DNA from 3 places in the Cellulosimicrobium sp. NPDC057862 genome. Region 2 is predicted to be linked to each of the others. Evidence: riboswitches for the same ligand, from Rfam matches in the RefSeq annotation. Region 2 holds a riboswitch; each other region holds the start of a gene.
The links. A riboswitch is a leader RNA that binds a small molecule or an ion and turns the genes downstream of it on or off. The one in region 2 is predicted to bind S-adenosylmethionine.

Region 1 (10,239 bases), on a different contig from region 2:
AGCGAGCTGACGACCATCGCGAGCAGCACGGCTACGCCGGCCGTCGCAGCCCACCGGCCGGGGTGGCGCGCGGGGACGATGCGCAGGCTCTCGAGCGGTAGCGCGTCCTCGACACCGCCGCGCCGGTCGGCGGGGTGCCGGCCCGACGGCGGCGCGAGCTGCCGGGACTCGTCCTGCGGGAGCGACACGGTGCTCATGGCGCGACCTCCAACCACTTCTCGAAGGCGAGCGGGCCGATCTCCTCGGGATCGGTCCCGGTGTCGAACAGGGGCGTGTAGCCCGTCGCGAGGTACAGGCCGGCGGCCTCGGGCTGGCGCGGGCCCGTCGTGAGGTACACGCGCCGGTAACCGCGCTCGACCGCGCGGTGCTCCAGCTCGGCGAGCACGACACGGGCGAGCCCGCGACGCCGGTGCGCGGAGTGCGTCCAGATGCGCTTGAGCTCCGCGGTCCGCACGGCGGGCGACCCGTCGGAGCGCCGCGCCGAAGGCCGGGCGAGGCGTGCCGGGTCGCCGAGCTCCGGCTCGGTCCGACGGCGGAACGCGCCGCCCGCGACCGGGTCGCCGTCCTCCAGCACGAGCACGAGCTCGCCGTGCGGCGCCGCGAAGTCCTGCGCCGGGTAGTGCTCCATCTCGGCGCGGAGCTCCTCCGCGGTGAGCACCCGCTGGTACCGCGTCCAGTACTCGTGGGACAGCTCGTCGAGGAGCGGCCGCACGAGCGGGTCGTGCATCGCGACGGAACGGACCTCGCGCGTTCCCCGCCCGGCGGGGCGCGCGGCGAGCGCGGTCACCGTGGTGCCCTCTCGCCCGCGGTGACGGCGAACGGCACGTGGTTGCCCTCGACCGGTGCCGGGCACGTCCCGAAGTCGCTGAACGCGTACGGCAGGTTGATCGTGCGGTTGAGGTCGAGCCGCACGCGCCCCTCGGTGCCGGGCGCCACGTCGGCGTCCACCCCCAGCACGCGCCAGGGCGCGACGTCATCCGCCTCGTCGCTGAACAGCAGCGTCACCGCGCCGCCGGCCTTTCCCGTGAGGACGAGCGTCGCGCGGCGGGAGACCCCGTCGCGCTCGACCACGAGGTCGACCTCGCCGACCGTGCTCACGTGGTGCACCAGGCCGGGGCGCGCGGCGCCCACCACGACGGACCGCGGCGCGTCGTACCAGCACACCGCCGCGTCCACGACCCAGGCGGGGTCGTGCGTGAAGGTCGGGACGCCGTCGAACGCGAGCCGGGCGGGGGCGAGCGGGTCGCGCAGGCGGACCGCGTACCGGCCCGTGCGGCGCACGACCTCGACCGCGACCTCGCGCGTCTCGTCCCGCTCGTCGTGCCCACCGCTCCGCCCGGTCGCCGGGAAGGGCCCGGGCTCCCGGCCTTCCGGCAGGTACGTCCCCGCGACCGCCGACCCGCCCTCCGGGACGACGACCGTCGTGACGGCCGCGCCCGCCGTCGTACGCACGGCACCGTCCGCGCCGGCGCGATGGTGCGCGCCGTCGGCGTCGGCCCACCAGAGTCCGGGCACGCCCGGCAGCGCGGCGGGCTCGGTCGGCAGCCAGTGATAGGCGACGAGGCTCAGCCAGCCGTGCGGCGGGCGCAGCGCCTCCTCCCGCTCGGCGTGCCACTCGGCCCACGCCGTGGCGTCGGGCGACGGGGGCGACGCGGCGTCGTCGGGCGTGCCGGCGGTGGGCGCGGTGGCCACGGCGCCCGTGGCGGTCGGCGTGCTCGTGCTCATGGGTCCTCCGAGGTCGGTGCGGTACAGGTCTGCGGGACGGACGCGCGGGTCGGGCTGCGGTCAGCCGACGAGCTCGGCGGGGGCCGGCTCCGGGTCGGCGGCCCGCGGTGCGGCTCCGGGCCGGGCGAGGCCGAGGTGCTCGCGCAGGGTCGTGCCCTCGTACTCGGTGCGGAACGAGCCGCGCTCCTGGAGCAGCGGGACGACCTGGTCGAAGACGTCGTCGAGGCCGCCCGGCGTGAGGTGCGGGACGAGGATGAAGCCGTCCGACGCGTCCTCCTGGACGTGCCGGTCGATGTCGTCCGCGACCTGCTGCGGCGTGCCGACGAACCCGCCGCGCGACGTCACCTGGAGGACGAGCTCGCGGATCGACCAGCCGTTCGCCTCGGCCTGCTCGCGCCACGCCGCGGCGACCGCCGCCGGGTCCTTCGCGTGCCGCACGCGTCCCCGCGTGATCGACAGGTTCTCCGTGTCGGGGTCGACGTCGGGCAGCGGTCCCTCGGGGTCGTACGCCTCGAGGTCGCGGCCCCAGACCTGCTCGAGGAACGCGATCGCCGTCGGGCCCGAGACCTGCTGGAGCCGGATCTCCCGCGCGCGCTCCTCCGCCTCGGCGGGCGTGTCGCCCAGCACGACGACGGTCGCGGGCAGGATCTTCAGGGAGTCCCGGTCCCGCCCGTGGGCAGCGAGGCGTCCCTTGACGTCCTCGTAGAACGCGCGCCCGGCGTCGAACGTCGAGTGCGCGGAGAACACGACGTCGGCGGTCCGGGCGGCGAAGTCGCGGCCGTCGGCGGAGTCGCCCGCCTGGAACAGGACCGGGTGGCCCTGCGGCCCGCGCGGCGTCTCGAACAGCCCGACGACGTCCGCGTACGTCCCGTGGTGCGCGACCGGCCGCACCGCGCCTGGCCGCAGGAACTCGCCCGCGATCCGGTCGGACAGCACCGCGTCGTCGTCCCACGAGTCCCACAGGGCGCGCGCGACCTCGACGACCTCGGCCGCCCGGGCGTAGCGCTCCGGGTACGGGAGGTAGCCGCCGCGGCGGAAGTTGGCGCCGGTGAAGGCGTCGGGGCTCGTCACGAGGTTCCAGGCCGCACGGCCCTCGGACAGCAGGTCGAGCGTCGCGAACTGCTTCGCGAGCTCCCACGGCTCGTTGAACGTCGTGTTGATCGTGCCCGCGAGGCCGAGGCGGTCCGTGACGGCGGCCAGCGCCGCGAGCACGGGCAGGGTGTCCGGCCGCCCCACGACGTCGAGGTCGTGGATGCGGCCCTTGTGCTCGCGCAGGCGCAGGCCCTCGGCGAGGAAGAAGAAGTCGAGCTTCGCGTCCTCGGCGCGGCGCGCGAGGTGCTCGAACGAGGCGAAGTCGATCTGGCTGCGCGAGCGGGGGTCGCTCCAGACAGTGGTGTTGTTGACGCCCGGGAAGTGGGCGCCGAGGTGGATCTGCTTGCGGGGGCGCGTGCTCATGTCGTCGGTCCGTCCGGGTTCAGGCGATCGCCGCGTAGCGGTTGGCGGGAAGGGGGAGGCCGAGCGTGTCGCGCAGCGTCGCCCCGGGGTAGGCCGTGCGGAACAGGCCGGCCCCCTGCAGGAGCGGCACGACGCCGTCGACGATCGCGTCGAGGTCGGTGCTCAGGGACGACGGGCGCAGGAGGAACCCGTCGGCCGCGCCGGCGTGCCCCCACTCCTCGACCGTGACGGCGAGGTCGCGCGCCGTGCCGACGTGAGTGAGCGAGTCGGTGTCCCACGAGACGCCCTCGAGGTCCTCGAGCAGGTCGAGGCGGGCCTGGGCGCTCGCGCGCGTGTCGCCGATGACGACGTACGCGTCCACGAGGACCCGGAGCGCGTCGGGGTCGCGGCCCGCGTCGGCGGCGGCGTCGCGCACCTGCGTCCGCAGGGCGACGGCCTCGTCGCGGGTCGCGGCGCGGACCCGCACGACGTCGGCCCGGCGGGCCGCGAGGTCGAGCGACGCCGGCGTGTCCGCCCGGACGACGACGGGCGGCTGGCCCTGCGGCGGGCGCGGCGTGATCGACGGCCCCTTGACGGCGAAGCGGATGCCCTCATGGTCGACGTAGTGGAGCTTCTCGCGGTCCACGAACCGGCCCGTCGCGACGTCGCGGATCTCCGCGTCGTCCTCCCACGAGTCCCACAGCCGTGTGACGACATCGACGGCCTCGTCGGCCTCGGCGACCGCGTCGGGCTCGTCCTGGGCGCCCTTGCGACCGAAGGCCGCGGCCTCCGCCGGGGTCGTGGACCACCCGACCTGCCACCCGGCGCGACCCGCGCTCACGTGGTCGATCGTCGCGATCGCCTTGGACACGTGGAACGGCTCGGTGTGCGTGGTCGTCACGGTCGGGACGAGGCCGATGCCCGCGCTGCGGGGCGCGAGGCGGGACGCGACGAGCGCCGCGTCGAGCCGGCCCCGCACGGACCCGTTGCGGCCCGGCTGGAGCGTGAACGCGTCGTCGAGCGTGACGAGGTCGAGCAGTCCGCGCTGGGCGGTGGCGACGAGCTCGACGAGGCGCTTGGCGTCGAAGAGCCGCTGGGCCTGGGAGCCCACGGTCCGCCAGGCGGCGGGGTGCGCGCCGGCGTCGGTGAGGTCGACGCCGAGATGGAGGGTGCGGGCGGGGCGGGGGTCGGACATCGCGAGGATCCGTTCTCAGTTGAGCCGACGGCGCGCTCAGGGCGCGGCGGGGTGCCGGAGGGTGGGCAGGGCGGTCCGGCCGCGCGGCGGCAGGACGGGGCTGGGAAGCCGGGAGGGACCCGGACCGCGCGCTGTTCGCGCGCGGTGTCAGGGACGGGTCGTCGTCAGCGACAACAGGCGACGCGCGCGGGACCCGTGGTCCCGAGGGCGCGGGCGCCAGGGCCGCCCGCGAACGGACAGGGGCACGTCGACGCGTGCGCGGCGCTCACCGCGGTGCTCGACATTCGCCGGTCCATCGTCCGTCTCCTTCGTGCCCGTCGCCGGGCTCCGCGTCGTTGCCCCGTGCCACGCGCTGACCGCGCGACGCGGGGCCTGGTCCTCACCCGGGGCACCCCGCCGCGCGGGAGGGTTGCCGTCCGACGAGCCGGGGCTTGATGTCGGAGCTCATGACCATGTCCTGTGACCGGGGTACGTCGACCTCGGTTGCGCGGGAACTTACGAGCGGCCACCGCGGGGTGTCAACGCACCGAGGAGACCTTCCCACATACTGGACTTGATCGGTCAACTTTGAGTCGTCCAGGGCGCTATTTGCACCGAGTGCATCAATGCACTTAGTGTCAAGAGGTGCCCCTCCCCTCCGTGACCGAGCCGTCGGGTGCGCCCGTGACCGACCCGGCGACGGGCTCTGCGACGAGATCTGCGACCGGCCCCGCGCCCGACCGCCGTACCGCGCTGCGCGCACGGCACCGCCGGGCGATCGTCGGCGCGGCGACGTCGCTCATGGAGGAGAACGGGGGTGCCCGGTTCACGGTCGACGAGCTGGCCGCCCGCGCCGACGTCGCGCGGCGCACGATCTTCAACCACTTCGCGTCGCTCGACGACGTGGTGGTCGAGGTGTGCGAGGACGTGCTGGGCACCGTGGTCGACGCGCTCGGGGCGAGCGCGGCGGAACCGGGCACCGACCGCACGACCCCGCTCGACGACCTCACCGCGGCGCTCCGCAGCACCGACCTCGTCGGCCCCATGGCCTACCTCACGCGCGCCCTCGGCGGGACCGCGACCGAGCCCACCCCGCGGGTCACGACGATGGTCGTGCGCACGTTCACCCACCTCGCCGAGCGCCTCGTCGCCGAGACGACGCGCCGGCACCCCGACGTCGACCCGCTCGAGATCGAGATGCTCGTCGCCGCGCTCATGGCGGGCGTGCTCGTGATCCAGCGACGCTGGTGGGCCGCCACCGGCGCTGCCGACGACGACGCGTCACGCCGCACGTGGGACGACCTGCTGGACCAGCTGGTCACGCGGACGCGCACCGGCCACGCCACCACCGCCTGACGCCCGAGAGCACCGCCGACCGACCCGCACCCGACCCGCTCCACGACGCACCCGGACCTCACCGGACCTCCCACCGAAGGACCCTCATGGCTGAACTCCTGTACCGCCTCGGCCGCGCGTGCGCGCGGCGGGCGAAGACCGTCCTCGCGGCATGGCTCGCGGTCCTCGTCCTCGCCGGCGCGGCGTTCGTCGCGTTCGGCGGCACGCTCGCCACCAGCTTCTCGATCCCGGGGACGCCGACGGCGGAGGTGACCGACCGGCTGCAGACGGCCCTCCCCGAGGCGTCCGGCGGGAGCGGCACGATCGTCTTCACCACCGAGGACGGGTCCGCGTTCACCTCCGAGCAGGAGGCCGCGATCGCCGACCGCATCGCGGACGCCGAGGAGGTCGACGGCGTCGAGACGGTGATCGACCCGTTCGCGACGCAGGCCGAGCTCGCCGACCAGGCCGCTCAGGTCGACGACGGCCGCACGCAGATCGAGGCGGGGCGGACGCAGATCGAGGACGGACGGACCCAGCTCGACGCCGGTCAGGCGCAGATCGACGCCGCCCGCGCCCAGCTCGACGCCGGCCAGGAACAGCTCGACGCGGCCCGCGCTCAGGCGGAGGCCGCCGGTGCGCTCGCGCAGGCCGCACCGCAGCTCGACGCGCAGCAGGCGGAGCTCGACGCCGGCCGGGAGGAGCTCGACACCCAGGCCGCGGCGCTCGCCCAGCAGCGGACCGCGCTCGAGGACCAGAGCGCGACGCTCGAGGAGCAGTCCGCCCAGCTCGAGCTCTCCGCGCCGCTGCTCGAGATGGCGTCCGAGATCCGCATGGTCTCCGAGGACGGGAGCGCCGCGGTCGCGAGCGTCGCGTTCACCGAGCCCAACATGGACATCGAGCAGCAGACCAAGGACGACCTCGTCGCCGTGTTCGCCGACGACCCGGTCGACGGCGTCCAGACCGACTTCTCGGCCGACATCACCCAGGGCGTGCCCCAGGTCTTCGGTGTCGGCGAGGCGGTCGGCCTGGTCGTCGCGGCGATCGTCCTCGTCGTCATGCTCGGCACGCTCGTCGGCGCCGGGCTGCCGATCCTCACGGCCCTCGTCGGGGTCGGGATCGGCGCGCTGACCGCGATGGCGTTCTCCGGCGTCGTCGAGATGTCGTCCGTGACCCCCGTCCTCGGCCTCATGCTCGGGCTCGCGGTCGGGATCGACTACTCGCTGTTCATCGTCAACCGGCACCGCCGCCAGCTCAAGCAGGGCGACGACGTGCACGAGTCCATCGGGCTCGCGAACGGGACCTCGGGCAACGCCGTCGTGTTCGCCGGCGCGACGGTGCTCGTCGCGCTGCTCGCGCTCAACGTGACCGGCATCCCGTTCCTCGGGCTCATGGGCACCGTCGGCGCGCTGTGCGTCGCGATCGCGGTGCTCATCGCCGTGACCCTCACCCCGGCGCTGCTCGGCATGATCGGGCCGCGCATCCTCAGCAAGCGTGAGCGCGCCGCGCTCGCCGGGGCGACCGGCGAGAGCGCGTCGGGCACCGGGGGCCCCGCCGCGCCGTCGGGCCCGGCACCCGCCCGGCCGATGTCGACCCTGCGGGCCGTGGGCACCGCGCTGCTGAGCGTCGCCGCGCTCGCGGTGATCGCGATCCCCGCGCTCGACCTGCGGACCAACCTCCCCGACGGGTCGTCGGAGGCCCACGACTCCACGCAGTACCGCGCCTACTCGACGATCGCCGAGCAGTTCGGCGAGGGCACGAACGGGCCGCTGCTCGTCGTCGCCGACCTCCCGGGCGAGCCCACCGAGGCCGAGGCGCTGGAGTACCAGGTGCGCGTCGCCGAGGAGCTCTACGCCCAGGACGACGTCGTCGCGGTCGCCCCGATCGGCACGTCCGAGGACCGGACCGTCGCCGCCTTCCAGGTGGTCCCCGCCGAGGGCCCGACGAGCGAGTCCACCGAGCAGCTCGTCCACGACCTGCGCGCCCTCGAACCGCTCGACGGCGAGGTGACGCTCGGGGTCGCCGGCTCCGCGAGCGGCAACATCGACATCTCCGACAAGCTCGCGCAGGCGCTGCCGATCTACCTCGCGGTCGTCGTGGGGCTGTCGCTGATCATCCTGGTCCTGGTGTTCCGCTCGATCTTCGTGCCGGTCGTCGCGACGCTCGGGTTCATCCTGTCCTACTTCGCCGCGCTCGGCGGGGTCGTCGCGATCTACCAGTGGGGCTGGCTGTCGGGGGTGTTCGGCGTCGAGACGCCGGGCCCGATCCTCAACTTCCTGCCCACGATCCTCGTCGGCATCCTGTTCGGCCTCGCGATGGACTACCAGCTCTTCCTCGGATCGGGGATGCGCGAGGCGTACGCGCACGGCGCCCCCGCGCGCGTCGCGATCGTGCAGGGCGTGCGCGCGGGCCGGTCCGTCGTGACGGCGGCGGCGATCATCATGATCTCCGTCTTCGGCGGGTTCGTGTTCTCGCACAGCGCGATGATCCGGCCCATCGGGTTCGCGCTCGCGTTCGGCGTGCTGGTCGACGCGTTCGTCGTGCGGATGCTGCTGGTCCCGGCGCTCATGCACCTCGTGGGCGACAAGGCGTGGTGGCTCCCCCGCTGGCTCGACCGCATCCTGCCCGACGTCGACGTCGAGGGCGCCGCCCTGGAGCGCCGCCACCCGCACCACCACGGCGGCGACGCCGGAGCGTACGGTGCGGACGGCGCCACGACCGACCCCGACACGTCCGAGCCGGAGCCCGCCCGCGGCTGATCCCGCCCGCCCCAGGTGCCGAACCCGGGGTTGTCCCCGGTTTCGGCACCCGAACCCGGGGACAACCCCGGGTTCGGCATCAGGGGCGGGGCACGTGGACCGTCGCGACGATCGCGCGGTGGTCGCTGCCGGGCACGGGCAGGGAGTCGACGTCGGTCACGACGTTCTCCCGGTCCGTCACCACGTGGTCGAGGTTCAGGACCGGCGGCACGGTACCCGGCCGCGGCGACCACGACAGGTCGAGACCGTTTCCCGAGGCGCGCGACGCGTCGTGGAACCGGTCGCCCAGCAGCCGCCGGAACGTCGCGTGGTCGTGGGTCGCGTTGAAGTCGCCGACCAGCACCTGCGGGAGGGGGTCCGCCGCCGCCCGGTCGGCGAGGGCGGCCGTCTCCTCGCCCCAGACCCGCACGTACTCCGGGATGGGCGGGATCGGGTGCACGGCGGTGACCCGCACCGGCACGCCGTCGAGCTCGACCGTCGCGGAGGGCATCGCGTCGTTGGAGAACGGCTCGACGTCGACGTCGTCCAGCGGCAGCGCGCTCCACAGCCCGCTGCCGAGCACCCCGGACCCGACCTTCGCGTCGGCGCTGTACGGGAGCATGTCCTCGATGCCCGCCGCGACGAGGCGCTCGCGCAGATCGGTCGTCAGCTCCAGCACCGCGAGCACCTGGACGTCCTGCTCGCGCACGAGGTCGACGAGCGCGTCCGCGTCCGCCGACCCCAGCCACGCGTTCGCACCCATCACGCGCAGCGACGCCGCGTCGTCGGGCGGCGCCGGGCCGGGCACGAACGCGGGTACGAGCCACACCGCCTGCGCGGCGACGCACACCGCGAGCAGCGCCGCGAGGATCCACCGGCGCGCGACGAGCGTGACCACGAGGCCGACGACGGCCGCCGCCGCGACGAACGGCGTGAACCCGACGACCTGCGCGAACGGCGTCACGGCGTCGTACGGGACCGCGCGCACGAGGGTGAGCAGCGCGACCGCCACGGTCCCGAAGGAGAGCAGCACCGTGAGCACCCGACCGCCGCGCCGCCGTCGGGCGGTGACGCGCGCGGGCGGGAGGCTCGTGGTCGCCGAGGTCATGCCCGCACTCTCGCAGCGTCGGGCCCGGCGCCGCGACCCGCCGCACCACCCCGACCGCCGACCTCCACGAAACCCGCGCAGCATGGCACCCCGGTCCGACGAGCACGACATGAGGGTCGCTCTCCGCCCGAGAACGACCGTCATGTCGTGCTCGACAGCGGGCAGGGTCGTGCTCGGCCAGGGTCCAGAGACGACGACGCCCCGGTCACCTGGGCGGTGAGCGGGGCGTCGGTGGTGCGGGTGTCAGCCGAAGATGGCCGGGAGCGTGCCGCGGAAGGCCGCGTCCGCCTCGCTGAGCGGGACGGTGAACAGGCCCGCGACCTCGAGCGCCTCGCCCGACTCGGCGGCGGCGCCGGGCTCGGTGCCCGTCTCGCCGATCTTCAGCACCGGGACGCCGCGTGCGACGCACGCGTCGACGAGCTTGGACTCCTCGCCCCGCGGCACGGCGACGAGCGCGCGCGCCGTGGACTCGGAGAACAGCGCCTCGAACGGCGTGACGCCGTCGCGCTCGGTGAGCGCGTCGAGCGACACCGTGGCGCCGACGCCGAAGCGCAGCGACGCCTCGAGGAGCGCCTGGGCGAGGCCGCCCTCGGAGAGGTCGTGCGCCGCGGACACCAGGTCGTCGCGGCTCGCGTTGACGAGCACGCCCGCGAGCGCCTTCTCGGCCGCGAGGTCGACCTGCGGCGGGAGGCCGCCGAGGTGCCCATGCGCGACCTCGGCCCACG
Region 2 (10,239 bases):
GACGCCGTCGAGCGCGATCGCCTCGACGGCGGTGCTCGCGAGCACCGCCAGGAAGTCGTGGTACGAGCCGTCGGGACCGGGCGATGTCTCGAGCCGGCCGTACGGGGCGGCGACGAGGATCGCGGGCCGCTGGCCCTGTGCCGAACCCGGGGTTGCGGCCGGGTTCGGCACCGAGTCCGGCGAAGACCCCGGGTTCGGCACGGATCGGAGATCCGTCGCGAGCGCGCGGTATGCCCTTTCGACCGCTTCGGTGAGCTCCTCGGCGTTCGCAGGGTCGGTGACGAGGATCGGCTCGTCGAGCTGCACCCACGGCGCGCCGGCCGCAGCGAGCGCGCGGAGCAGGTCGGCGTAGGCGGCGACGACGTCGTCGAGCCGGTCGAGCGGCGAGTAGCCCGCGGGGGCGTCGTCAGCCGCCTTGGAGAGCGCGAGGAACGTCACCGGCCCGACGACGACGGGCCGCGTCACGACGCCGGCCTCCTTCGCCTCGACGAACTCGCGCACGACGCGGTCGTCGACGAACCGGATCGGGGTGTCCGGGCCGATCTCGGGGACGAGGTAGTGATAGTTCGTGTCGAACCACTTGGTCATCTCGAGCGGGGCGTCGTCACCGTGACCGCGCGCCACGGTGAAGTAGCCCGCGAGGTCGAGGCGGCCCGCGTCGTCGGTGAGCGACGCGAACCGCGCCGGGACGGCCCCGAGGGAGGCGGCGACGTCGAGCACCTGGTCGTAGAAGGAGAACGAGCCGGGGACCGAGGCATCGTCGGCGCCGAGGCCGAGGTCCACGAGCCGACGCACGGTCGTGAGGCGCAGCTCGCGGGCCGTGGCCTCGAGCTCCTCGGCCGACGTCTTGCCGGCCCAGAACGCCTCGACGGCCTTCTTGAGCTCGCGGCGGCGCCCGATGCGCGGGTAGCCGAGCACGGTGCCGGCGGGGAAACCGACGTGATTCTGGGTAGGGGAGGGTACGGAAGTGGCCATGATCGAAACCTCTTGCTGGTCCGGAGGACCGGTCAGACGGGCGTGCCGTGCGTGGCGGCGCTCGTCGTGGGCAGGGAGGTGCCGGTGACCCACGGCCCGCTGGCCAGGTCCGGGACGAGCGGGGCGGCGGCAGCGCTGGCGCTGCCCCCGGTCCCGCGCGACCCGCCGCCGAGGTGGACACCCTCGAGCAGGTCAAGAGCGGCGCGGTGCTTGTTGAACGTGTACACGTGCAGACCGGGCGTGCCCGCGTCGAGGACGCGCTGCGCGAGGTCCACGGTGTACGCGATCCCGTAGGCGTGCTGCGCCTCCGGGTCGGGCAGGGCGTCGAGCGCGTCCAGCAGGTGCTGGGGCGCGCGCACGCCCGTGAGCTCCTCGACGCGGCGGAGCCGCGCGGGCTCCGTCGTGGGCAGCAGCCCCGCGAGGATGGGGATCGTCACGCCGGCCGCGCGGGCCTCGGCGACGAAGTCGGTGTACGACGACGCGTCGTAGAAGAGCTGCGTGATCGCGAAGCTCGCGCCGGCCTGCTGCTTCTGCCACAGGCGGCGCACCTCCTGGCTCCGCGTGGTGCCGGCGGCGGGGTTGCCGTCGCAGAACGTCGCGACGGCGATCGTCAGCGGGCGCGCGGCGCCACGCAGGGCGGCCGCCGGGTCGGACGCGCAGCGCGACGCCTCGACCTCGCGGAGCAGCGCGACGAGCTCGGTCGACGACCGCACGCCGTCGGGCGCGGGCTGCCAGTCCGGCTGGTCGCGCGGCGGGTCGCCCCGCAGCGCGAGGAAGCTCCGCACGCCCTCGTCGAGGAAGTCGTTGATGACCTCCTCGACGTCCTCGCGCGACGCACCGACGCACGTGAGGTGCGCGATCGGCAGCACGGGCGTGCCCTGGAGCAGACGACCGACGACCTGGCGCGCGGTCGCGCGGTCGGTGCCCGCCGCCCCGTACGTGACGGACACGAAGTCGGGGTGCGTCGCGACGAGGCGGCGCGCCGTCTCCCAGAACTTGGGCGCCGCGTCCGGGCGGCGCGGGGGCATGAGCTCGAACGAGACCGTCGGCCGTGCCGCCCCGCCGTGGGCCTGCCCGACGGCGTCGGCGACGCTCACGACGTCGCTCCGACCGCGGTGCGTGCGTGCGCGACCGCCGTCGGGCACGGGCTGCCCGGACGGTGCGCGAAGGATGCCTCTGAGACCATTAGTCGCTCCATCGACCCTGGCGTTAGCACCTTTGTCCTCGGGAGGCTTCCGTCGGCGGGTTGCTGCGGTGTCGTCGAGCCAGGACTCTCGACCGCTCTGGATGGTTGCCACGATCCTACGGCCCATCCGGCATGCGGTCGAGGGTGACCGCCAGATGAGATGTCCGGACGCACGGCTGATCTCGCCTGCCGCCCCCTAGGGTGAGTCGCGACTCTCTGACCGACGCCGAGCACAGGAGCCCGCCGTGTACGCCACCCCGACCCGCCCCATGACCCAGGACGAGCTCGACCGGATCTGCCGGGTGTGGGCCGACTGCGGCAGCGACGACCCCACCGACCGGTGGCTCGAGCTGTGGGACGGCGGCGACGCCGACGACCACCCGGAGCAGCGCGACGCGATCGTCGCCATCGCGCGGGAGGTCGGGCTGGAGGCCGCGGTCGAGGACGGCGTGCTCCGCGTGCAGAAGACGCAGCAGCTCCACGACGAGATCGGCGCGCGCTGGATCTGACCAGGTCAGGGCTCCTGCGCTACAGGTCTCACGCTTTCTACGCTACAGATTGCAGGCTTCACACCGTCGTCAACGGCGCCGGAGCTCCGGCACGTGCAGGCGCCGCAGGAACCGGTCGGTGCGCAGCGGCGGGCCGTGCCGGTCGAGCAGCGACACGACGACGACCGTCGCCGTCGCGAGCGGGATGGTCCAGGCCGCGGGCTGGGCGAGCAGGGCGCGCACGACGCCGGCGACGCCCTCCGCCGTCGTGCCCGACGTGCCGGCCCCGTACCCCGCGGCGACGAGCGCGGACGAGGCGAGCAGCGCCGTCGCGCACAGGACGGACCCCACGACCATCCCCGCCACGGCGCCGCGCGCGGTGAGGCCGCGCCACCACACGCCGAGCAGGATCACCGGCGACAGCGCGGAGGCGGCGAACACGAACACCGTCCCGACGCTCGTCACGAGGCCCTGCGGGATGGTGACGAGCGCGAACGCGAGCGGGATGAGCGTGCACGCGACCGCCGACCACCGGAACGACCGCACGGTCCCGCCGAACAGGTCCTGGCTCACGACGCCCGCGAGCGCCACGACCAGCCCCGACGACGTGCCGAGGAACGCCGCGAACGCGCCGGCGACGACGAGGGCCGCGAGCAGCTCGCCGCCGAGCCCGGGCACGAGGCGGGTCGGGAGCGTGAGGACGACGGTGTCGGCGACGCCGGGCGCCGCGAGGTCGGGCGCGACGACCCGGGCGACGAGCCCGAGCGTGCTGGACACCATGTAGAACACGCTGATCATCACGAGCACGACGACGGTCGTGCGGCGGGCCGAGCCGCCGTCGGGCGAGGTGTAGAAGCGCACGAGGACGTGCGGCAGGCCGGTCGTGCCGAGCAGCAGCGCGAGCAGGAGCGACACGGTCGCGTACGCGTCGAGGCCGCCGGGTCCGGCGTCGTGCGGGAAGACCGCCGCAGGGTCGAAGGTGACGGTGGCGCCACCCGGCTCGAACGCGCCGCCCAGCGCCATGAGCACGAACACGAGAGGTAGCGCGAGCGCCGTGAGCTTGACCCAGAACTGGAACGCCTGGACGAACGTGATGGAGCGCATGCCGCCTGCCGCGACGACCGCGCTCACGACGACCGCGATCCCCACCGACCCGACCCACGGCGGGACGGGCGCGATGCTCGTGATCACGAGCGCCGCGCCGTGGAGCTGCGGCACCACGTAGAGCCACCCGATGACGAGCACGAGGACGCTCGTGACGCGGCGCGCGACGACGGAGTCGAGGCGGGCGTGGACGAAGTCGGGGATCGTGTACGCGCCGCTGCGGCGCAGCGGGCCGGCGACGAACAGCAGGACGAGCAGGTAGCCCGCCGCGTACCCGACGGGGAACCAGAACGCCTCGGCGCCGGAGAGCAGCACGAGCCCCGAGAGGCCGAGGAACGTGCCCGCGGACAGGTACTCGCCGCTGATCGCCGACGCGTTCCACACCGGGCGCACCGTGCGCGACGCGACGAAGAAGTCGCTCGTGGTGCGCGAGATGCGCAGGCCGTAGAACCCGATGAGGCCGGTCGCGAGCAGCAGCAGCACGATCGCGACGAGGGGCAGCGCGCTCACGGGGCGTCCGCCTCGTGGGGGACTGCCTCGTCCGGGCCGGCCTCCGCGGGCCCGGACGATCCCTCGGCGAGGGCGCGGTACCGGCGCTCGTTGCGCGCCGCCGCGACGGCGAACACGACCGCGAACGCGACGATCACGGGGTAGAAGCCGTACGCGTGCACGAGCCAGGGGAGCGGGACGCCGAGGATCACCACGGCGTCCAGCGCGGGCACCGCGCTCATCGTCACCGTGAGCAGCGCGACGACGGCGAGGAACGAGACCACGCACGCGAGCCCGAGCCGGAGCTGCGCCCGGACGAGGCCGCGCGTGTAGTGGGCCACGTCGTCGTCCGGCTCGTCGGGGCGCCGCGGGGTGGTCGTGGACGTGCCCGACGGCGGTCCGCCCGCCGGGACGCCGGGCGCGGGTCCTGCGACGGGCAGGGGATCGGTCGACCGGACGCGCACGCGATCGGGTCGACGACCGCCGGATGCTGCACCCCGGGCCGGGGGTTGCACCTCGGGGTGCGGCTCTCGGTCGGGAGCGCGTCCGTCGCCGTACCGGGACGGGTCCGGGCCGGTCACGACGGTCCCCGGTGCGGGCCGAGCAGCGCCTCGCGCACCGCCGGGACCATGCGGCGGCTCACGGGGACCTCGTGGCCCGCGACGACGAGCGCGGGCTGCGCCCCGCCGAACCGCGCCGCGGTCACGGCGGCCCGGTCCACGAGGTACGACCGGTGGACGCGCAGGAACCCGGCCGAGGCCCACCGCTCCTCCAGGTCGGACAACGGCTCGCGCACGAGGAACTGCTCGGTGTCCGTCACGAGCCGCGAGTAGTCGCCCTGCGCCTGCACCCACCGCACCGCGCTGCGGCGGACGAGGCGCGTCGTCGTCCCGACCGTCACGACGAGCGTCTCGTCCTCCGGCACCTCGGGCCCCGCGCCGGACCCCACGGCCGGGGGAGCGGCGCTCGCGGGCGTCGACCCGGCGTCCGGCGCGGCCCCGCCGGCGCGGCCCGCGCGGTCCGCGACGCGCTCCACGACCCGGTCGACGGCGCGCGTCAGGCGCTCGCGGCGCACGGGCTTGAGCACGTAGTCGACCGCCTCGACGTCGAACGCCTCGAGCGCGCGGGCCTCGTCGGCGGTGACGAACACGACGGCGGGCCGGTCGGCGAAGCGCGAGAGCGCGCGGGCGAGGTCGAGGCCGGTCAGTCCGGGCATGTGGATGTCGAGGAACGCCGCGTCGACCGTGCGCGAGGAGAGCTCGCGTAGCGCTTCCGAGCCGGTCGCGACCCCGAGCACGGTCCGCACGCGCGGGTCGCGGCGCAGCAGGGCGACGAGCTCGTCGAGCACGGGGCGCTCGTCGTCGGCGACGAGCACGTCGAGCCCGACGCCGGCCGGGTCCTCCTCCGCCCCGGCGCCGGGGCTCGTCGGCGCGCTCGGCGAGGCAGACGTCCGCCCCCGGGCAGGGTCTGGTGTCGGGTCGGTACCGGTCACGGCACGCTCACCTCCGTCTCGTGCAGCGGCTGGGACCGCGGCACGCGCAGGCGCACGAGCGTGCCCGAGCCGGGCGCGGTCTCGATGTCGAGCGCGTGGTCGTCGCCGTAGAGCTGGCGCACACGCCGGTCGACGTTGCGCAGCCCCACGTGCTCGCTCCCGCGGGACGTGAGGAGCTCGCGCACGACGGCCGGGTCCATGCCGACGCCGTCGTCCTCGACGGTGATCTCCGTCTGGGTGCCCTCGTCGCGCGCGGTGATGACGATCGTCCCGCCGCGCTCCCGGGGCTCCAGGCCGTGCCGGACCGCGTTCTCGACGAGCGGCTGCACCGACAGGAACGGGATCACGGTCGTCAGCGACTCGGGTGCGATCTGGAGGGTCACGGCGAGGCGCTCGCCGAACCGGGCGCGCTCGAGCTCGACGTACGAGTGGATGGAGCGCAGCTCGTCCGCGAGGGTGGTGAAGTCGCCGCGGCCCCGGAACGAGTAGCGCGTGAAGTCGGCGAAGTCGAGCACGAGGTCGCGCGCCCGTTCCGGGTCGGTGCTGATGAACGACGCGATGGCGCCGAGCGCGTTGTAGACGAAGTGCGGGCTGATCTGGGCGCGCAGCGCGCGCAGCTCGGCCTGCGCGAGCGCGGTGCGCGACGCCTCCAGCTCGCCGAGCTCGAGCTGCGCGGAGCACCACTGCGCGACCTCGCCCGTCGCGCGCACGAGCGGGGGGCGGACCGTGCCGGCGAACGCGACGACGACGCCCGCGACGCGACCGCCCGCGACGACCGGGGCCCCGACGGCGTCCGCGACGTCGCCACCCTCGTGCCCGGTGGCCCCGCTCTCGACGTGCCGCCGACCGGTGGCGAGCACGCGCTCGGCGACCCGGCGCGCGTCGGGCTCGAGGGTCGTGCTGCCGTCGAGCGCGACCGCGCCCTCGGCGGTGACCACCGCGAGCGCGTCCGCGCCGAGGAGCTGGCGCAGCGAGCGGGCCGCACGGCCGACGTCGTCGCCGTCGAGCCCGCCCCGCAGGTGCGTCGCGGCGCGCGACGCGAGGTGGAGGGTGCGGAACGTGGCGCGGTCCGAGTCGCTCCCGAGCTCGCGCGACCCGCGCGCGAGCCGCCAGGCGAGCACGAGCCCGAGGGTGAGCAGCGCGCCCACGACGAGACCGGCGACGGCGCCGGCGAACACGGGCCCGGACATGCAGCGATCGTAACCAGCGTCACGTCGTCCCCCGCCCGGGCGGCAGATAAGGTGAGGCAAACCTACTCGTGGTGAAGGAACCCTGTGCCGATCTCCCGGACCGCCTCGTCCAGCCTCCGCGCGCGCCGCGGCGCCCTCGCGGGTGCGTTCGTGCTCGCCTCCGCCCTGCTCACCGCCTGCTCGTCGGGGCCGACGGAGCCCGCACCGACCGCGACGGTGGACGCCACCGCCGCGGGGTACGCCGTCGAGCACGCGCGCGGGACCGCCGAGCTCGCGGCGGCGCCGCAGCGCGTCGTGACGCTCGAGCCCGTGGAGACGGACACCGCGGTCGCCCTCGGCGTCGTCCCGGTCGGTGCCGCCGTGCTGAGCGTCGAGGCCGGCGTGCCGACGTACCTCGGCGAGGGCGCGCAGGCGATCGAGGTCGTGGGCACGGTGCCCGAGCCGAGCCTCGAGGCCATCGCCGCGCTCGAGCCGGACCTCATCCTCGGCACGGAGTCGCGCCACGCCGACCTCTACGACCAGCTCGCGGGCATCGCGCCGACCGTGTTCATGGCGACGCAGACCGACCCCTGGCAGGAGAACGTGCTGCTCGTGGGCCGCGCGCTCGGCCGCGAGGCCGATGCCCAGGCTCTGCTGGACGCCTACGACGAGCGGTGCGCCCAGCTCCAGGAGGACTACGACGTCTCCGGGACGGCGCAGCTCCTGCGCCCGCGCGACGGCATCGTGTCCGCCTACGGCCCGCGGTCGTTCGCGGGCAGCACGCTCGAGTGCGTCGGGTTCTCGACGCCGGCGCAGGACTGGGGCGAGGACATCTCGGTCGACCTGTCGCCCGAGCGCGTGACCGAGGCCGCCGCCGACCTGGTCCTCGTCTCGGCCGCCGACCCCGCCGACCCGGCCGCGGTCCCGGCCGAGATCCCGCTCAACGCGTCGTCGTTCCCCGACGTGCGCGTCGTCGACCAGTCGTACTGGATCAGCGGCGTCGGGCCGCTCGGTGGCCAGGCCGTGCTCGACGACGTCGAGCAGTTCCTCCAGGACCGTGCCGGGTCCTGACCGGCCGGTCGGGTCCTCGGCCTCGGTCGGGAGCACGGTCGGGAGCGGGGCGGGATGCCGGTTCCACCGGTCGCCCAACGTCCTCTTCCCGACGACGGTCGCGCGCGTGCACGACGTCGGCCCGCGCCTGGTGCGCGTGACGCTCGCCGGCCCGGACCTGGCGGGGTGCGCCGACGTCGGGCTCGACCAGCGCGTGAAGATCCTGCTCCCCGGGCCGGGGGCGGACGCGCTCGCGCGGCGGGCGGGGCTCGCGGCCGAGAGCGCGTGGCGGCGCGAGTGGTCCGCGCTCGGTGACGACGTGCGGCCGGTGATGCGCTCGTACACGCCCGTGGCCGTCCGTCCGCGGGACGCCGAGGTGGACCTCGACCTGTACCTGCACGAGCCCGCCGGACCCGCGAGCGCGTGGGCACGCCGCGCGGCGCCCGGGGACCGGGTGCTGCTCTCGGCGCCGCACGCGCGGTTCGGCGTGACCGACCACGGCACCCAGTGGGACCCGGGGCCCGACGTCGCGCACGTGCTGCTCGTCGGTGACGAGACCTCGGCGCCCGCGGTGCGCGGCATCCTCGCGAGCCTGCGTCCGGACGTGCGGGCGCACGTGCTCGTCGAGGCCGACGACCCGGCGGACGCACCGGTCGCCGACGTACCCGGGACCGTGCGCGTCGAGCACGTGCCCCGGCATCGCCGTGGGTGCGAGCGGGCCGTGCTGGGCGCGGTCCGGGACTGGGCCGCGGAGCACGGCCGGTCCGCTGCCGACGCGGGCACCGGCTTCTACGCGTGGTGCGCGACGGAGAGCGCCGCCGTCGCGCGGGTCCGCGCCGAGCTCGTGGCGGCGGGGATCGAGAGGTCGCGCGTGCACGCGCAGGGGTACTGGCACGACCGGACCGGGCGTCGGCCGGGGCCGGACGGCGGCGCGGCGCGGCCCTGAGGACCCGCGTGCCACCGGGCCCGCCCTCGCGGGGTTCAGACGAGGAGCGCGACCAGGACGACGAACAGCACCACGAGGACGAGGAGCGTGCCGAGCCCGACCAGCAGGCCGAGGGCTACCGGGTGCGCCTGCGGCCAGGGCACGAGCCGCCGGTCGAACGCGCGGAGCTGGGCCGGCGTGACCGGCTGGTGCCAGGGCGTGAGCGGGACGCCGCGGCGCGCGAGGTCGAGCGCGACGGTCGAGAGCTGGTCGCGGTCCCACATCTGCCCGACGAGCAGGAGCAGCCGCTTCGTCGGGGCGACGACGATGAGGTGGTGCGTCGCCCCGGCCATCCCGAACGCCATGCGGTCCACCGTGACGACGCGGTCGACGTCCGCGACCGTGAACCGCTTCGTCCGGCCCCAGCCGTGCACCGTGTACGTCCCGTCGCCCAGGACGATGCGCGCACGGTCGACCATGCGCCGCCCGATCGCGTACGTCAGCGGGATCATGGACAGCGCGAAGACGAGGAACCCGACGGCGAGCGCCAGGCTTCCGCCCGTGATCGCCGCGGGGAGCTGGGCGAGACCCACGAGCGGCGCGAGGATCGAGATCAGCGTCAGGTTGGAGCGCAGCACCTGACGCTTCGCGGCGTCGCTCATGGCCAGCTCGATCACGGGCGGGACCGTCTCACGTCCGGTCGTCGTCGCGTCAGCCACGGCGGAAGAGCTTTCGCCCGGTGGCCGGGTGGAGGGGCGACCCGGCCGGGATCTCGACGGCGTTCGCCCAGACCGGGACGTCGTCCGGGCGCAGCGCCCCGGCTCGGACGGCGCGGTCGCACAGGCCGCGCGCGACGGCGCCGAGGCTCTCGCGGCAGGAGAAGGCTCCGTCGACGAGGGACAGGGCGACGGCCGTGGCGGGCGCCTGACCCGGTCCCTGGTCGAGCGACCCGACCGTCGCGACGGCCCGGCCGTGCGAGACGAACGCCGTCGCGCGCGGGGTGACCCACCGCAGCACGTCGAGGTCGTCGAGGAGGAAGGCGCGACCGGCGCCCCCGATCTCCCACAGCGCCGCCCCGGCCTGATGGGCGGCGTCCGAGGCGCGGCGCTTCCAGCGCTGGGAGCCGAACGCCTCCTCGACCCATCCGGCCGCGGTCGACGGGTCGGTGGCGAGCACGACCGAGACGGTGGGGATCTGGCCCCGCGGCGGGTCGAGCGTGACGGGGACGGGAGGGCGAGCCACGCCCGTCACCGTAGCCGGTCCGGGCCGGGAGTCTCGCCGAGGCCGGAGAGCGTCGGGAGCAGGACGTCGTGACCGGCCCGTGCGGCCCCGGGGAGCCAGGCGGCGAAGACGGCCCCGAA
Region 3 (10,239 bases), on a different contig from region 2:
GTTCTTCGACGACCTCGTCACCCCGTTCCGCGGGCTCGTGCGCGACGACAACCTGCGCACCGACTCGTCGCTCGAGAAGCTCGCCGCGCTCAAGCCGGTGTACGGCAAGCGCCTCGCGGGCGCGGTGGCGGGCGACGGGAGCAGCGCGGGGCCGACCATGACGGCGGGCAACTCGACCCCGCTGACCGACGGCGCGTCCACGGTCCTGCTCGCGTCCGCCGAGTGGGCGCGCGAGCGCGACCTCCCGCTGCTCGCGCGCGTCGTCGACGCCGAGACCGCGGCCGTCGACTTCGTGCACGGGCACGAGGGCCTGCTCATGGCCCCGGCCCACGCCGTCCCGCGCCTGCTCGCGCGCAACGGCCTCGCGCTCGGCGACTTCGACCTCTACGAGATCCACGAGGCGTTCGCCTCCACGGTCCTCACGACGCTCAAGGCCTGGGAGGACGACGAGTACTGCCGCACCGAGCTGGGCCTCGACGGCGCGCTCGGGTCGATCGACCGCTCGCGCCTCAATGTCAACGGGTCCTCGCTCGCCGCGGGCCACCCGTTCGCCGCGACCGGCGGCCGCATCGTCGCGACGGCGGCCAAGCTCCTCGCCGCGAAGACCGCCGAGACCGGCGCCCCGGCGCGGGCGCTGATCTCCGTGTGCGCCGCGGGAGGCCTCGGCGTCGCCGCGATCCTCGAGTCCGTCCCCGCGACGGACACCCCCGCCTGACGGCCCGACGACCCGAGAGGAACCACCGTGACCGACTCCTACGTCCAGGCCGTCAACTCCGGCTTCACGAAGACGCTCGCCAAGAAGCTGGGCCTACCCCGCCCGGCGGTCCTGCGCCGCTTCCGCGCGGGCGACCCGCTCACCGTCGGGCCCGTGCTCGTGCTCGGCGGCACGCCCGGCGTGCGCGACGACGCCGACCGCGTGGCCGAGGCCCTGCTCGCCTGGGACCTCGACGTCCGCCAGACCCCGGACGACACGACCCGCTGGGGTGCGGTCGTCGTCGTGCTCAGCGGGATCGAGCGTCCTGAGGACGCGTCCGCGCCCGTCCTGGCGCTCTCCGCCACGCTGCGCCGCCTCGCGCCCAACGGCCGCGTCGTGACGATCTCGCGCGCCCCCGCCGACACGGACTCCCCCGAGCTCGCCGCCGCCCGCGAGGGCGTCGACGGGTTCCTGCGCTCCGTCGCCAAGGAGCTCCGCTACGGCGCGACCGGCAACGGCATCCAGGTGACCGACGACGCCCCGGTCGACAGCGTGAGCGTCCTCGCCGCGCTCCGCTTCCTCCTGTCCGCCCGGTCTGCCTTCGTCGACGGGCAGGTGCTGCGGGTCGGCGCGCCCGTCGCCGACGTCGGCGTGACGGGCACGTACTGGGACCAGCCGCTCGCCGGAAAGGTCGCTGTCGTCACGGGCGCGGCGCGCGGCATCGGTGCGCAGGTCGCGCGGACGCTCGCGCGCGACGGCGCGAAGGTCGTCGTGGTCGACGTGCCCGCGGCGGGCGAGGCGCTCGCCACGGTCGCGAACGAGATCAAGGGCACGGCGCTCCAGCTCGACGTGACCGCCGACGACGCGGGCGCGCGCATCCTCGAGCACGCCCGCGCGCGGCACGGCGGGCTCGACGTCCTGGTGCACAACGCGGGGATCCTGCGCGACAAGCTGCTCGCCAACATGTCCGCGGACAAGTGGGACGCCGTGATCGCGGTGAACCTCGCCGCGCAGCTCCGGATCACGGAGTACCTGCTCGGCGCGAACGGGTTCTCCTCCGCGCCGCGCATCGTGTCGCTCGCGTCGACGAGCGGCATCGCGGGCAACCGCGGCCAGGCGAACTACGCGTTCTCGAAGGCCGGCGTCATCGGGCACACGCGCGCGTTCGCGCGCCTGCTCGCGGCGCCGGGCGGGCCGGGCGGCACGGCGAACGCCGTCGCGCCGGGGTTCATCGAGACGGACATGACGGCGTCGATCCCGTTCGTCCAGCGCGAGGTCGCGCGCCGGGTCGCGTCGCTCCAGCAGGGCGGCCAGCCCGTGGACGTGGCCGAGGCGATCGCGTTCCTCGCGTCGCCGGGTGCCGCCGGCGTGAACGGGCAGGTGCTGCGCGTGTGCGGGCAGAACGTGGTGGGCCGGTGACGGCGCCCGACGGCGTCGGGCCCGCACCCCGGTCGGGCGCGCCCGACCGGGTCGAGACCCTGCCCGCGATCCCCGGGCTCGGTGGCCTGTACGTGCGCGGGCTCGCGGCGTCGGGCCGGATCGCGGCGGCGCACCGCTTCCCCACGGGCGGCGGGCGTCGTGACCTGGAGCTGCCGGAGGTCACGTACCGCGTCGCAGGCGTGCCGACGGGCGACGACGCCGCGCCCGACCACGTGGGCAGCGCCGCGCACCTCGCGCGGTACGCACGCCTCGTGGGCGAGGCCCCGTCGGAGGTGCTGCCCGCCGGATACCTGCACGTGCTCGGGTTCCCGCTCGCGACGGCCGTCATGGTCCGGACCGACTTCCCTCTCCCGCTGCTCGGCATGGTGCACCTCGCGAACTCGGTGTCCGTGCTGCGTCCGGTGCGGCTCGGGGACACGCTCGAGGTGCGTGCCTGGGCCGAGGGGCTGCGTCCGCACCGGCGCGGGGTCCGGGTGGACCTCGTGACGGAGGTCTCCGTCGAGCGCACGGACGAGGAGCGCGCGTCCGGGAGCGGTCTGTCGGCGACGACGCCCGCCTACCGAGGGGTCTCGACGTACCTCGCGAAGGGCGTCACGCTCCCGGGCGGCCCGACGGGCGACGATGCCACGGCGGCGTCGGGCACGGAGGCGTTCGTCGCCCCGCTCCCGACGGCGCGCTGGACGCTCGGCGCGGGGACCGGTCGCGCGTACGCGGCCGTCTCCGGCGACCGGAACCCCATCCACACGTCGGGGCTCGGCGCCAAGGCGTTCGGGTTCCCGCGCGCCATCGCGCACGGCATGTACACGGCCGCGCGCGCGCTCGCCGAGGCGGGACCGCGCCGCGGCGACACGTACGACTGGACGGTGTCCTTCGCGAAGCCCGTCCTGCTGCCGAGCACGGTCGACGTCGCGCTGCGCCCCGCGGGCGACGTGCCCGCCCTGGTGCGGGACGCCGTCGGGCAGGTCACCCCTGCCGTGCCCGACGGTGCGGGCGACCCGACGACGGGCGTCGTCTACCAGGCGTGGGACGGCAAGGGCCGGTTGCACCTCTCGGGCCGGGTCACGCCGCGCCCCTGACCACCCCCGGCCCCGCTGCCAAACACGGGGTTGGTGTCGTTCTCGAGCGAAGAGCGACACCAACCCCGTGTTCGACGCCGCGCAGGCTCGTTCTCGGCGAGCCGACCGCCTACGCGAGGCGCGCGAGCAGGCCGTCGCGGACGGTCGGCCACTCGTCGAGCAGGATCGAGAAGTAGGCGGTGTCCTGGCGCGACCCGTCGGGTGCGACGCGGTGGCTGCGGAGCACGCCCTCGGGCACGGCGCCCAGGCGCCGGATCGCGCCGATGGACCGGCTGTTGCGGGCGTCCGCGCGCAGCGCGACGCGCGCGACGTCGAGGTCCTCGAACGCGTGGCGCAGCAGCAGGTACTTGCACGCGGGGTTGGTCACGCCGCCCCACCACGGGCGCGCGTAGAACGTCGAGCCGAGCTCGACCCTGCCCTGCGAGGGCACCCACTCGTAGAGCGACGTCGATCCGCGGACGACCTCCGCGCCGTCGGACGCGCCGTCCGCCGCTGGACCGACCACGGCGAACGCGAGCCGACCGGGGGCGGCGACAGCGTCGCGGACGTACCCGGCCATCGCGTCCGTCCCGCTGGGCACGCGGCTCGACATGCCGGCCCAGATGCCGTCGTCGACGAGCGCGCCGAGCGCGGGGGCGTGGCTCTCGTCGAGCGGGACGAGGCGGACGCCGAAGTCTTCGAGGGTGGTGTCGTGCTGCACCCGCACATCCCACCACACGCGGGGTGCGCGACCGCGTGCGAGTGACCCGACCCGTGCCTACGGTCGAGCACGCACCGACGAGAGGAGCACTCATGGGACTGGGAGACAAGGCCAAGCACGCCGCCGAGGAGGCAGGGGGCAAGCTCAAGGAGGGCGCGGGCAAGCTCACGGGCAACGAGCGGCTCGAGGCCGAGGGCAAGGCCGACCAGGCGAAGGCCGACCTCAAGCAGGCGGGCGACGACGTGAAGGACGCGTTCGACAAGTAGCCCGGCACGTCCCCGGCTCGCGAGGGCCCCGCTCCGGCGGGGCCCTCGCCGTGCGTCCGAGCGGTGCGCGGGTCTACGACGCCGCGAGCGGCAACGGGATCGGCTGGTGCGGCGGGGCGAGCACGGGCACGACGCGCGGCGCGTTGATCCGTTCCAGCAGCCCGACCTCGACGGTGGGCCACTCGGGCGCGAGGATCGAGAACATGACGGAGTCGGCGCGCGTCCCGTCGGGCGCGGTGCGGTGGCCGCGCATGACGCCCTCCTCGTACGCCCCGAGCCGGCGCATGGCCCCGAGCGAGCGCGTGTTGCGCGTGTCGACGCGGAAGCCGACGCGGTGCACGTCCCACGTCTCGAACGCGTGCCGCAGCAGCAGCCACTTGGTCACGGGGTTGACGAGGCTCCCCCACGTGGAGCGGGCGTAGAACGTCCGGCCGACCTCGACCCGGCGGTCGACGAGGGACAGGTCGCGGAAAGCCGTGCTGCCGAGCACGTCGCCGACGGACCCGTCGGGTCCGGCGGCGCGCACGACGAAGCCCGTCAGGTCGGGCGCGGCGCGCGTCGCGGCCACCAGCTCGGCCATCCCCGCGACCCCGAAGGGCATGGGGATGCTCATGCCTGACCACATCGCCTCGTCGACGAGGCCGGCCAGTGTCTCAGCGTGCTCCAGGGCCAACGGTTCCAGGCGGAATCCGTGCCCCGAGAGGACGACGTCGTGCAGCACAGCGCATATCAGAGCACACGCGGACGACGCCGCCAAGAGGGTCCGGCGACGTCGTGGACAACGCTCGTCGACGGCCCGGTGAACGGCTGTCCCGGCGGTCCCGCCGGCGCCGGGTCAGACGGCGGGGCCGCACCCCGCGGCGTCGGCGAGGAACCCCGCCGCGGCGGTCGCGAAGAGACCCTCGAGACCGGACCCCACGGGCACGGGGCGCGGGTCGTCGGCCACGGCCCAGCAGCCGTCGACGACCTCGTACCGCGTCGCAGGACCGTGCGCCACGTACGACCGCACGGCCTCGACGAGCCGGACGACGTCCGCACCCGTCGTCCCGACGCCGACGGACGCGCGGATCGCGCCCGCGTCGTACCCGAGACGCGCGAGCAGCGGGTGGGCGCAGAAGCGGCCGTCGCGCACGCCGATGCCGTGCTCGGCGGAGAGGTACGCGGCGACGAGGCCGGGGTCGTGACCCTCGACGGAGAACGTGACGACCCCGACCGGGTCGACGGCGTCCTCCCAGACCCGCACGACCCGCACGCTCGGGACCGCCTCCAGCCCGGCGACGAGCGCGGCGCGCAGCGTCGCCTCGTGCGCGTGGAGGTCCGCCGGGTCGAGCGCCGCGAGCGCGTCGCACGCCGCCGCGAGCGCCGCAGCACCCACGACGTTGGGCGACCCGGCCTCGTGACGCGCGGGCGCCGTCTGCCACTGCGTCCCCGTGACGGCGACCTGGCGCACCGCACCGCCGCCGGCGAGGTAGGGCGTGCCCGCGTCGAGCCAGTCGCGACGACCCACGAGCGCGCCCGCGCCGAACGGCGCATACGTCTTGTGGCCGGAGAACGCGACGTAGTCGACGCCCGAGTCGGCGAGCGAGAACCCGCGGTGCGGGACGAGCTGGGCGCCGTCGAGCACGACGCGCGCCCCGGCGTCGTGCGCGATCCGCACGACGTCCGCGACGGGCAGCGACTCGCCCGTGACGTTCGACGCGCCGGTCACCGCGACCAGGGCGTACGGGAAGCGCGCGAGCTCGGTGCGCAGGCCGGACAACGTCTCCGCGACGGACGCACCGCCGGCGAGGACCGTCGCACCGCCCGCGCGCTGCCACGGCAGGAGGTTCGCGTGGTGCTCGACGTCGAGGACGAGCACGCGTCCAGGCGTCCCGTCCGCGTTCGCCGGGACGCAGCCCGCGAGCAGGTTGAGCGAGTCGGTCGTGTTGCGCGTGACGACCGTGACGTCGTCCTCGCGCGCGCCGACGAACGCGCCGATCGTGCGTCGCGACGCCTCGTAGAGCGCCGTCGAGACCTGCGACAGGTAGCCCGCGCCGCGGTGCACGCTCGCGTAGAGCGGGAGCACCTCGGTCACACGGTCCGCCACGGAGCGAAGCGCCGGGGCCGAGGCCGCGACGTCGAGGTTCGCGTACGGGACGCTGCGGCCGTCGACGAGCGGGACGAGCGTGTCCGCGCCGACGACGGGCAGGAGCGCGGGCGCGTCGACGAGCGCCGCGAGGTCGGGGGCCTCCGCGACCTCGGTCGGACACGAGACGTCGGCGAGAGCAGTCATGGCACAGTCCTCCGAGGGCGGTCCGGGGACCGTGATCCCCGCGCTTGCCGCGCGCCGGTCGGCGTACGGCCTGGTCGTCACCCGGGGCACCCCGCCGCGAGAGGAGGGTTGCCGGCCAGCAAACCGGGGTTTCACGCTGGCACTCATGACCTGCGTCCCAGGATGTGCGCGGGGGACGCACCGTGTCAACCGGTGGTCAGGGCGTCTCGGATGGCGGGACGCAGTCCACGGGTAGGTCGAGGCGCCACCCGGACTCGTCGACCGCGAACGCGTCGAGCACCTCGCCGGTCCGCGCGTCGAGCACGACGACGGAGTCGGGCGGCCACTCGGCCGGGTCTCCCGGTGGCGCCTGCGGAGGACGCTGGAGCCGCGCGCCGCTCGCGTGGGCCTCGACGACCTCACCGGTGCGCGTGCTCGCCAGCACGACCTCGGGGTGCGCGTCGGCGTAGGCGTCGCACGCCTCGCCGTTGCCGTCCGAGCTCCACCAGCCCTCGTACCCTCCGACGACGAGGTCCGCCAGGTCGACCGGCTCGCCGGTCTCCACGGCGAGGGCGCTGTCGGGCGGGAGAGACGGGACGAGGTCCTCGTCGGGTTCGACCTGGACGACCCGCGGCCGCTCGGCGGGCAGCCCGGGGTCTGCCCCCACGACGTCCACCTCGGCCACCGCCCGCGGTGCGTCCTCGCCCTCGGGCGCCGTCCACAGCAGGACGACACCCACCACGACCGCTCCTCCGACCACGGCCGCGCCCACCGCACGTCCTCGCCCGATCCGCATCGATCCCCCTGCCCACCGGGACCCCCGCCCGGCCGCGCGGCCACGCTAGCGCGACCGTCCGACGTCGGGCACCCCGCCCGCGGGCCGCTCGGCGAGACGGGCGTTCCGCGCGTCGGACACGTGGCGTACGATCCCGAGCAACCATCCGGAGCGGCCGAGTGACGTGGCACGTCGACGCCGCAGCAACCCCCCGGTCCGTCGCGAGACGGTCGGGCGCAGGGTGCTACTGCCACGATCGATGGAGGAGGACTCATGAGCGACCAGTCCCAGCAGACGTCGGCACCCGGGGCGGCACTGCCCGATGCCCGGCCCGCCGTCGGCTACGCCGGCGACATCACCCCCCAGCAGGCGTGGGACCTGCTGACGAGCGACGAGCGCGCCGTGCTCGTGGACGTCCGCACCGAGGGTGAGTGGCGCACCATCGGCGTGCCCGACGCCACGGACCTCGACCGCGACGTCGTGTTCGACGAGTGGGTGACCCCGGCCGGGCCCAACCCGCGCTTCGTGGACCAGCTCGTCGAGGCGGGCCTCACCCCCGGCGACGAGCGCCCCGTCGTGTTCCTGTGCCGCTCGGGCCAGCGCTCGATCGGCGCCGCGCGCGCTGCCACGGCCGCGGGGCTCGGGCCGTCGTACAACGTGCTCGAGGGCTTCGAGGGCGCCCAAGGCTTCTCGGGCCTGCGCGACGTCGAGGGCTGGAAGGTCCGCGGCCTGCCCACGACGACCTACGACGAGGCGGCCCGGTGAGCGCCGCGCAGCCCGGGAGCGTGCCGGGCGGCTCCGGCCGCAAGCCGCTGCCCGCGAGCGCTCGCCCCGCGACGCTCGCCGTGCGCGGCGGGCACCACCGCACGGAGTTCCAGGAGACCTCCGAGGCGCTGTTCCTCACCCAGGGCTACACCTACGACCGCGCCGCCGACGCCGAGGCCGCGTTCAAGGGCGAGCTCGACCGGTTCGTCTACTCGCGCTACGGCAACCCGACGGTGCACGCGTTCGAGGAGCGCCTGCGCCTGCTCGAGGGCGCAGAGGCCTGCTACGCGACGGCGTCCGGCATGTCCGCGGTCTTCACGTCGCTCGCCGCGCTCGTGGGTTCCGGGTCGCGGATCGTCGCGGCCCGCGCGCTGTTCGGGTCGAGCATCGTCATCTTCGACGAGATCTTCGCCAAGTGGGGCGTGCGGACCGACTACGTCGACGGGCACGTGCTCTCCCAGTGGGAGGAGGCGCTGTCCACGCCGGCGGACGTCGTGTTCTTCGAGACGCCGTCCAACCCCATGCAGGACATCGTCGACGCGCGGCGCGTGAGCGAGCTCGCGCACGCCGCCGGCGCAGTGGTCGTGCTCGACAACGTGTTCGCGACGCCGCTGCTGCAGAAGCCGCTCGAGCTCGGGGCGGACGTCGTCGTGTACTCGGCGACCAAGCACATCGACGGCCAGGGCCGGGTGCTCGGCGGCGCGATCCTCGGGACCGAGGAGTACGTCAACGGGCCCGTGCAGACGTTCATCCGGAACACCGGGCCGTCGCTCTCGGCGTTCAACGCGTGGGTCCTGCTCAAGGGGCTCGAGACGCTGCCCGTGCGCGTCGCCGCGCAGAACGCCGCGGCGGCGCAGGTCGCCGAGGCGCTGGAGCAGCTTCCCGGGATCGGGCGCGTGCGCTACCCGTTCCTCGCGTCGCACCCGCAGCGCGAGCTCGCGCAGTCGCAGCAGAGCGGCGGCGGCACGGTCGTGACGTTCGACCTCGCCGTCCCGGAGGGCACCGACCCCGAGACCGCGAAGAAGCGCGCGTTCACGTTCCTCGACGCGCTCCAGGTCGTCGACATCTCGAACAACCTCGGCGACGCCAAGTCGCTCGTCACCCACCCCGCCACGACCACGCACCGCAAGCTCGGCCCCGAGGGCCGCGCCGCCGTCGGGATCGCGGAGACGACGGTGCGCCTGTCGGTGGGCCTGGAAGACCCGCTCGACGTCATCGAGGACGTGGAGCAGGCGCTCAACGCCTGACTCTCCTCGCGCCGACCATGTGGTTGTGGCCCGTCCCGACGCCGGGACGGGCCACAACAGCATGGTCGGCGGGCAGCGGGGGCAGGGTCGGTGCGGTGTGCGTGGGAAAGACGTGGACCGGTCGCACCGACCCTCCTAGCGTCGGAGGGTGCCTGACGCGATCTTCGACGACCCTCGACTCGCCGCCCTCTACGACCCGCTCGACCCGGACCGCTCCGACCTCGACGTCTACGCGGCGATCGTCGACGAGCTCGGCGCGCGCCGGGTGCTCGACGTCGGGTGCGGCACCGGGACGTTCGCGTGCCTCCTGGCACGGCGCGGGATCGACGTCGTGGGCGTCGACCCCGCGGGCGCGTCGCTCGACGTCGCCCGCACCAAGCCGGGCGCCGGCCGCGTGCGTTGGCTGCACGGCGACGCGACCACGCTCCCGCCGCTCCGGGTCGACCTCGCGACCATGACGGCGAACGTCGCCCAGGTGTTCCTCACCGACGACGCGTGGGCCACGACCCTGCGGGGCATCGGCTCCGCCCTCGTGCCGGGCGGCCACCTCGTGTTCGAGACGCGCGATCCCGCGCGCCGGGCGTGGGAGGGGTGGACCCGCGAGGCGACGGCCACGCGCGTGGACGTGCCCGACGTCGGGCCGGTCGAGTCCTGGACCGACCTCACCGACGTGTCGCTCCCCTTCGTGTCTTTCCACGACACGACCGTGCTGCCCGACGGCACCACGCTGCACTCCGACTCGACGCTCCGCTTCCGCGAGCGCGCCGAGATCGAGGCGTCCCTGGTGGCGTCCGGGTTCGAGCTCGTGGACGTCCGTGACGCGCCCGACCGTCCCGGCCGGGAGTGGGTGTTCGTCGCGCGGCGCGCCGACCCGGCCGTCGGGTGAGGCCCACAGCCCGTCGCCGTGCTCGGAGAGCTCTGTGGACGACGGTTCGACGGTGTGGGACGCACCTCGTAGATTCCTCGTAGCGCTCGGTCACCGGCCCGGCGCGAGACCACGCCCGACCACCACCGACAGGGGTCCG

Region 1: it holds a riboswitch for S-adenosylmethionine, as region 2 does, so the genes downstream of both, ACFVN3_RS04730 (LLM class flavin-dependent oxidoreductase) here and ACFVN3_RS02090 (methylenetetrahydrofolate reductase) in region 2, are expected to answer to the same signal.
Region 3: it holds a riboswitch for S-adenosylmethionine, as region 2 does, so the genes downstream of both, ACFVN3_RS04845 (aminotransferase class V-fold PLP-dependent enzyme) here and ACFVN3_RS02090 (methylenetetrahydrofolate reductase) in region 2, are expected to answer to the same signal.

Annotation. Positions count from the first base shown of each region.
Region 1 covers NZ_JBHVMH010000002.1:457,900-468,138, forward strand. The annotation lists gene ACFVN3_RS04710 (amino acid ABC transporter permease) at 1-197, opposite strand, end outside; gene ACFVN3_RS04715 (GNAT family N-acetyltransferase) at 194-787, opposite strand; gene ACFVN3_RS04720 (DUF1684 domain-containing protein) at 784-1,725, opposite strand; gene ACFVN3_RS04725 (NtaA/DmoA family FMN-dependent monooxygenase) at 1,786-3,180, opposite strand; gene ACFVN3_RS04730 (LLM class flavin-dependent oxidoreductase) at 3,200-4,354, opposite strand; SAM riboswitch class IV at 4,699-4,806, opposite strand; gene ACFVN3_RS04735 (TetR/AcrR family transcriptional regulator) at 4,979-5,689, shown strand; gene ACFVN3_RS04740 (MMPL family transporter) at 5,776-8,427, shown strand; gene ACFVN3_RS04745 (endonuclease/exonuclease/phosphatase family protein) at 8,507-9,514, opposite strand; gene purL (phosphoribosylformylglycinamidine synthase subunit PurL) at 9,758-10,239, opposite strand, start outside.
Region 2 covers NZ_JBHVMH010000001.1:490,065-500,303, reverse strand. The annotation lists gene metE (5-methyltetrahydropteroyltriglutamate--homocysteine S-methyltransferase) at 1-975, opposite strand, end outside; gene ACFVN3_RS02090 (methylenetetrahydrofolate reductase) at 1,008-2,072, opposite strand; SAM riboswitch class I at 2,167-2,269, opposite strand; gene ACFVN3_RS02085 (hypothetical protein) at 2,407-2,670, shown strand; gene ACFVN3_RS02080 (cation acetate symporter) at 2,740-4,263, opposite strand; gene ACFVN3_RS02075 (heavy metal transporter) at 4,260-4,706, opposite strand; gene ACFVN3_RS02070 (LytR/AlgR family response regulator transcription factor) at 4,820-5,617, opposite strand; gene ACFVN3_RS02065 (sensor histidine kinase) at 5,731-6,924, opposite strand; gene ACFVN3_RS02060 (ABC transporter substrate-binding protein) at 7,009-7,974, shown strand; gene ACFVN3_RS02055 (siderophore-interacting protein) at 8,081-8,899, shown strand; gene ACFVN3_RS02050 (hypothetical protein) at 8,935-9,555, opposite strand; gene ACFVN3_RS02045 (hypothetical protein) at 9,590-10,120, opposite strand; gene ACFVN3_RS02040 (hypothetical protein) at 10,126-10,239, opposite strand, start outside.
Region 3 covers NZ_JBHVMH010000002.1:483,775-494,013, forward strand. The annotation lists gene ACFVN3_RS04815 (acetyl-CoA C-acetyltransferase) at 1-715, shown strand, start outside; gene ACFVN3_RS04820 (3-oxoacyl-ACP reductase) at 743-2,113, shown strand; gene ACFVN3_RS04825 (MaoC/PaaZ C-terminal domain-containing protein) at 2,110-3,210, shown strand; gene ACFVN3_RS04830 (GNAT family N-acetyltransferase) at 3,320-3,910, opposite strand; gene ACFVN3_RS04835 (CsbD family protein) at 4,003-4,176, shown strand; gene ACFVN3_RS04840 (GNAT family N-acetyltransferase) at 4,250-4,897, opposite strand; gene ACFVN3_RS04845 (aminotransferase class V-fold PLP-dependent enzyme) at 5,012-6,448, opposite strand; SAM riboswitch class IV at 6,484-6,599, opposite strand; gene ACFVN3_RS04850 (hypothetical protein) at 6,645-7,169, opposite strand; SAM riboswitch class I at 7,362-7,468, shown strand; gene ACFVN3_RS04855 (rhodanese-like domain-containing protein) at 7,476-7,967, shown strand; gene ACFVN3_RS04860 (O-succinylhomoserine sulfhydrylase) at 7,964-9,214, shown strand; gene ACFVN3_RS04865 (class I SAM-dependent methyltransferase) at 9,363-10,100, shown strand.